One region of the Photobacterium sp. GB-210 genome, then DNA from elsewhere that is predicted to be linked to it. Evidence: predicted binding sites of a transcription regulator. Region 1 holds the regulator's gene; the other holds the start of a gene.
The links. Region 1 encodes CRP, which controls carbon source genes, mostly activating them, when cyclic AMP is high. Its sites were predicted from a motif close to TGTGANNNNNNTCACA; they were not measured.
Positions count from the first base shown of each region.

Region 2: the regulator CRP is predicted to act here: its motif matches at 1,998-2,013, upstream of cdd (cytidine deaminase).

Region 1 covers NZ_PYNU01000010.1:96,295-99,989, reverse strand. Annotated here, with positions in the region: gene C9J38_RS13255 (phosphoribulokinase) at 1-640, shown strand, start outside; gene C9J38_RS13250 (OsmC family protein) at 710-1,114, opposite strand; gene crp (cAMP-activated global transcriptional regulator CRP) at 1,494-2,126, shown strand; gene C9J38_RS13240 (hypothetical protein) at 2,317-2,499, shown strand; gene C9J38_RS13235 (DUF1338 domain-containing protein) at 2,553-3,341, opposite strand; gene astD (succinylglutamate-semialdehyde dehydrogenase) at 3,386-3,695, opposite strand, start outside.
Region 2 covers NZ_PYNU01000021.1:64,091-67,785, forward strand. Annotated here, with positions in the region: gene C9J38_RS17875 (DMT family transporter) at 1-851, opposite strand, end outside; gene cdd (cytidine deaminase) at 1,001-1,888, opposite strand; gene C9J38_RS17885 (CidB/LrgB family autolysis modulator) at 2,117-2,800, opposite strand; gene C9J38_RS17890 (CidA/LrgA family protein) at 2,797-3,141, opposite strand; gene C9J38_RS17895 (hypothetical protein) at 3,267-3,695, opposite strand, start outside.

The DNA.
Region 1 (3,695 bases):
CCAATTAGAGCAATTTTTCAAACAATATGGTGAAGATGGCACTGGCCGCTTTCGCCGTTATCTACACACATTTGACGAAGCCGTACCCTACAACCAAATGCCCGGAACGTTTACTCCGTGGCAACAGTTAGCAGAAAACACTGATTTACTCTTTTATGAAGGCTTACATGGTGGGGTTGTCGATGGCGAGATCCATGTCGCACAGCATGTTGATCTTCTTATTGGCATGGTACCCATTGTAAACTTGGAGTGGATCCAAAAAATTGTTCGTGACACGAGAGATCGAGGGCACTCTCGCGAAGCGGTGATGGAGTCAATCGTTCGCTCCATGGACGATTACTTAAATTATTTAACTCCGCAATTTTCACGCACACATATCAACTTTCAACGTGTACCAACCGTTGATACCTCAAACCCGGTGAGTGCCAAAGGGATCCCAAGCTTAGATGAAAGCTTTGTTGTGATCCGATTTCGCGGTTTAAATAATGTCGATTTTCCGTATTTACTTTCCATGATCCAAGGCTCATTTATGTCACGTCATAACACGCTTGTCGTCCCTGGTGGAAAAATGAGTTTTGCAATGGAATTGATCATGCGCCCCCTTATCGAGAAACTGATTAATACAGGGAAAATCAGTTAAGTTTGCACAAACGAAAATAAATAGAAAAAAGGTTGGCACAAACACCAACCTTTTTCATCTCAATCATTATTAAGCAGTGATGATTTCATACGAATGAGTCAACTTAACCTTTTCACCAATCATCAAGCATACAGAGCAATATTTCTCTAAAGAATCAGCAATGGTGTTAGCCACTAAGGTTTCATTTAAATCAAAACCTGAAACAATAAAATGCAAATTGGCTGCGGTAAATAAACGTGGCGCTTGCTCTCGACGCTCAGCTGAAATAAGAACCTCACAACCCACAATATTTTGCGCTTGGGATTGTAAACCACTGACAACATCTACTGAGCTACACCCTCCCGCCGCCATTAATACCAATTCCATTGGACTTGGAGCTTTATCCCCTCCATTACCATCCATGACTACACTATGACCGGAGCTAGATTGACCTAAAAAAGTCATATCTTCTACCCATTTTACTCGGGACTGCATCGCTTAATCCTTATTCAAACGCCCAATAATTGTCTCTAGTCTTATTGATTAAATAATGAATGTAAATCCTAATTCTCCGCCTTAATAACAACTTTTTCCCTCTCTAAAAATCGTCGTAATAATCTTTACTTATCGCACCACTTAAAATTATCTCGCCGCATTGTGATCCTGTGCACAGTTATCCATATGAAATGAACGAATCTACTAGATCAATATCAAGAAAAAGGCGCAGAAAAAGGATACACTCTAACTTATTCAAGTTAGCTTGCAGCCCAGCGGCTGAATGGATACCCTATCAGTAGGCAGTTTTTTTTCTCGTGATAAAAGTTAGAAAAGAAACCAATGCTGTTGGGCAACAAATGCAGAGGAAGTTAGTAATATGGTTCCAGGTAAACCGCAAACAGATCCAACTTTAGAGTGGTTTCTTTCCCATTGTCATATTCACAAGTACCCATCGAAAAGTACGCTGATCCACGCAGGTGAGAAAGCAGAAACGTTGTACTACATTGTGAAGGGTTCTGTTGCTGTACTAATCAAGGATGAAGAAGGTAAGGAAATGATCCTTTCTTACCTAAACCAAGGTGACTTTATTGGTGAGCTTGGCTTATTCGAAGAAGATCAAGAGCGTACTGCTTGGGTTCGTGCGAAAAGTCCTTGTGAAGTAGCAGAAATTTCATTCAAAAAATTCCGTCAGTTAATTCAGGTTAACCCTGATATTCTGATGCGCTTATCTGCTCAAATGGCAAGTCGCCTACAAGTGACAAGCCAGAAAGTAGGTGATTTGGCATTCTTAGACGTTACAGGTCGTATCGCACAGACATTGCTAAATCTTGCAAAACAACCAGATGCAATGACGCACCCTGATGGCATGCAGATTAAGATCACTCGTCAAGAAATCGGTCAAATTGTTGGCTGTTCTCGTGAAACAGTGGGTCGTATTCTGAAAATGCTTGAAGAGCAGAACCTAATCTCTGCTCACGGTAAGACGATTGTTGTTTACGGTACGCGTTAATTTTTAACGTCTTTAACCGTACGAAAAAAGCCGCACACTGTTGCGGCTTTTTTATTTCTTATTGATTAATAATCCCCCCCCATAAATACCTTTAAAAAGTGTGTCATTAATGCCATTAATTAACTTGTATTGCTCAAATTAAATGCTAAATTCAAGCAATGAATGGACTTCATCTTTTTTTGGTTTTTATATGGATATTGAACGTTTTGCCCCGAATAGCTACACCACTGTACCTGGCGCTATCGCTCCTCAACCTACAACTATTGAGATGACAGGCTTTAGTGACCGTCGTTGTTATTTAGAACAGCAAACAGGTTTACGTCGCTGTCCTGTTGAAGACAGTGGTATTTGGGGATCGCCCCTCGATAATTAACAGATTTAAAAAAGCAGCCGATTGGCTGCTTTTTATTGCATTGTTTACACTGTTCAAGAGTTATAAGTACTTTCAAAGATCTTATCTGCCGAAGCTTCTACAAACCCGGTATAAATCTCACCATCTGGCTGTAAATAACGTTTAGCAAACTCATAAAATCCGCCAGAGACCAACATCTCACCATCAGAAAACGTGACCATGACTTTATCAGCCATGGTTGCTGATTGCTCTAACATCACAGTAGGATCGCCTTTTACCGCACCTCCCGCCTGATTAATGTCAAAACCACTTGATTCGAGAAAATGGTTCACTTCAGAAATTTCATTAAATTGCTCAAGCTGATTAATATCAACAGTAAAATGATTAGCACCAAAACCATGCGCTGCCACCCACCCTGCATATTCACTTTCTGCATTTAAAAACTGATAACTATCACGGCTTAATTGCCATGGTTTACCTTGAGAAAGAAAAGCAGGATCAGCAAAATAAGCATCATCAACTTGATCGACAAGCTGACGTACTTCTGTTTGTAACTCTGTTGAACATAATCCTAATTGCAGTTCACTAATAAATACTTTAGGCGCAGCGGGATCGGGATGTTCAAAGTGCTCTGCATATAACTTTTTCGCTTTGAAATGATATCGACCTTTGGGTTTATAACCTACCGCAATAAATGGAGCCGCTAATCTTGCTAAACCACATTTAGGTAGTGCAAAGGTACGCAACGCAATATGATCATTTCTAAGTGGCGCATCTTCGGTAAGTAATTGCCGAATATTCAGCGCTGAAGGGCATAATCGCTGAGTATAATCTTGCCATAACGCGGTAAATAATTGTTCCATGCTGCACAATCCTTACTGTAAGTAATACAGTGAACCTATTAGTCTCAGAGTGAAATACCCGGAGATAACTGCTCAGGTAAGCATGTTGCCTCACCTTCCATTGATGCCATTGGGTAAGCACAATAATCAGCAGCGTAGTAAGCACTTGGGCGTAAATTACCAGATGCTCCTGGGCCACCAAACGGTGCATCTCCACTCGCTCCCGTTAACTGGCGATTACGATTTACAATCCCCGCGCGAATATGATCAATAAAATATTGCCATTCACTATCATCGGTTGATACAAGCCCGGCTGATAAGCCATAACGGGTGTCGTTCGCAAGACACACGGCTTGAGCAAGATCTTGATAACGC
Region 2 (3,695 bases), on a different contig from region 1:
ACAGAAGCAATAATAATCGCCGCACCTAACCATAATCGACCCGGTGGTACCCAACCAAATACAAGCCAACCACCTAACACGTTTAGTGGTAATTTTGCGTGGTCGAATGGTTGAACAAATGACGCATCAGCGACGGCATAGGCTTTAGCAATCGCCCATTGTGCCAGTGCGGTTAACAGACCAGCAGCGATGATTAATGCCCATGTTGTGCCGCCTGTTGGCATAGTAAAATCAGGTAGAGCCAGTAACAAGTTAAATGGCGTGATCAGAATAAGTAAATACATCACAACAGTGGTTGGTGATTCTGTAGTAGATTGCTTTTTCACCATCAGAGAATAACCCGCCCAGAAAACCGCAGCGCCGACAGGTAATAATGTCGCAATACTAAATGAATCAGACCACGGCTCTAAAATGATCATTGCACCAATAAAGCCAGCAAGCGTTGCGCACCAACGTGCAGCGCCAACTTTCTCTTTTAGTAATACACCTGAGCCAATAGTTGCAAATAACGGTGAAGTCATAAGCAGTGCAATGCCTTGCCAAATAGGAACAGGATAGGCAAGTGCCCATAGCCAGAGTTGGATACCAATCACCGCAAGAAAGACACGGAAACAGTGCTGGAAGAATTGCTCTGTCTTTAGTGAACGGCGAATACCCATGGTTCTCAGCCATGGCAGCATAGCCACCAGTGCAACAAAGTATTGGATTAACGCAAAAGTAGTTGAAGAGACATGGAGCTTAATACTGAGAAATTGTGCAAGGCTATTTACAATCGCAAAGGCAAGGCCTGCAGAAAGCATCCATCCGGCACCTTGGACTGGGTTATGAACTGGGGTATGTGAATCAGACATTAAAAATTGGTTTCGTCAAAAAAGCATAGCGAGATAATACGCTTTTGTTTTTAGATAGCCAATATAACTGATTGTGTTGAATGCAATAGGCAATAAAAAACCGCCTATTATGGCGGTCTTACATCAACAGATGTTGCTAGCACTAACGATTAGTAAGCAACATAAGTCATTTGAATATCAGGATTTAGTGCTTCTAGTAGTGCTTGAGTACGCGCTAATTGACTGATTAGGCTTTCTGCACTTTCTACTAATGCCGCTTCAACTAATTCAGATAGTTTGTAACCTGACATATTCATGTTGATTAGCGCAACTTGCAGCGGTGGAAGGCTTGGGTTAAATGCTGCATTTTCAGCATACATACCCACAAAAACACGACCATCTTTAGCCTTTAATGCAACACCACTGAAGTTCTTAGAGTACGGGGCATGAGAGCGGTTTGCAGCATCACAAGCAGCAACAGCAAGCTCTGATTGCTCAGCAATCGTAATACCATTATTAATGTCGCTTAATAGCGCATCTTTAATACCAAGATCAGCAGGGCCGAAAGATTCAGGCAGGTATTGTTGCAGTGTCATTGGCTGACGTTCAGGAAGTTGAATAACTAAATCTTGCGCCGTATTCAATTCATTCATGAACTGACGACAGTGACCGCAAGGGCTGTAGTTAATCGTTACGTCTTTAATGCCTGTTTCACCTTTGATCCAAGCATGGCTAATTGCAGATTGCTCAGCATGGATCGTACACGCCATACTTGCGCCTACAAATTCCATATTTGCACCGAAATATAGGCGACCAGATGTACCACGAACAATAGCACCAACATAGAAATTAGAAATAGGAACAACAGCGTAAGCAGCAGCAACAGGAAGGAGAGCAAGACGAAGATCAGTATCAGATAAATTAGTTTGGGAAACTAACTGTTCAAATTGTTCAGGACTAATTGTTGAATCAAAATCTTTATCTTCAATAATTGGTCGTAAAGCTGATGCAAGCTCTTTAGGTAATTGACCTAATGCATCCATAACTTTTGCGTGCATTGGTGTGTTACTCCGTATTGTTGATGGAGAAACATTCTAAGTTAATTGCCATTAATCAAGTGTGATTTGAATCACATTAATAATGATAGTGTAGGTTGGTATACATTATCGAGAGCGAACTCACACATGTAAATGTAATTTTTCCTGTAATAAATAGTTATCAAAACATTATGAACTTAAAACTAATAAGAATTAGTGTTTAAGCTCATAACATTAGATAGGAATAACTTAGTGGAAAAACAGGTGTTCTAAAATAGGGAACATGATGGGAGCGAGTAACGTTGTCATGATCCCACAGATCACTAACGCTAATGAGCTAAATGCCCCTTCTTGATAATTTTCTTCGACAGCTTTTGCTGTACCTAAAGCATGAGATACCGTACCAATCGTTAACCCTTTTGCTAACGGATGGTAAATACGGACCAGTTTCATCACTGGATAACCTAACACCGCACCAAATAGACCAACAATAATCACCATTGCTGCTGTAATCGCAGGAATCCCGCCAATTTGTTGAGAAGCGGCCATCGCAAGTGGTGTGGTAATAGATTTTGGTAAAATACTGGCTGCAAGTTGAGCATCAGCACCCATTAAAAACGCAATGGAGGTACCAAATGTCATCGACAAGATACTACCAACAAAACAGGCACTTAAAATTGTTTTCCACTTACGCTTAATTAAAGGCAGTTGCTGATATAAAGGTAAGGCTAAGGCCACTACCGCAGGACCTAACAAATAGTTAATTATTTCGTTATCTGCAAAGTAGGTTTCATACGGCACCTGTAACCAATGCAGTGCAGCGATTAAAATAATCAGCGAAATGAGCAATGGATTAAAAAGTGGATTACGAATCTTTATTGCTAAATAGCGCATGCTGTAAAATACCACTAGCGTTGCAACTAACCAGATCATGACTCTTTTTCCTTATGATGAAGCGCAAGGCCGATCACAAGCAATACAATTAATGTGCTGCCTAATGTGCTCGCAAAGATGATAGTTGCATTGTGCTTAATTAAACCAAGGTAGTTTATTAAGCCAACTCCAACAGGCACGAATAGCAATGCCATGTGTTTGATGAGTAAATTACAGGTTTTATCGACCCATTTTGTTTTGCATATGCCAGTAACGAGGCCAAAGAACAGTAAAAACAAGCCAATAATACTGCCAGGGATCGGCAAATGAGTCAGATGTTGTATGCCTTGACCAAGTAAAAAGCAAAACATAACAATGGCAAAAGATCGAATGTAATCCATAGTAAAAAAAGTAATGCTAGAAAATTTTATTTATCATACAAATAAACATGTTATTTGTCACACAAAAAAGAGCATTATTTAGATAATTCGTTAAAAAATGTAGATCGCGTGATATTTATTGATGCTTAATTCCACAAAAATAGACCAATGAGCGCGGCAAGTGTCAAAAGAATCGTCACTTTTAGCCAAATAAAATCAATTACCACATACTTAAACCATGCCTTATTGAATAACAATGGCTTTTTTTTAGAGGGGGTAGCACGAGGGCAAGGACGGGTAGTAAAAGGCAGTCGACGTGATGTTTTCGAAGGTAATGGGACACGAAAGCCATAGTGAGGCACAACATGGATAGGTATCGCCATTACTCCGTTACATTGTAACTTCCCTGTAAGTGATACCAGTAGTAAGTTCAAGTCATAATTGTGATCACTGGTTTCTTCAAACGCATCTAATGATGTAAACGTTTTACGGTAGAGTGAATCGGCTCCAATCACTTCTCCAGCGCAGAGACATAACACTTCTAATAACCGAGATTCTTCTCGCGTTAATAACGT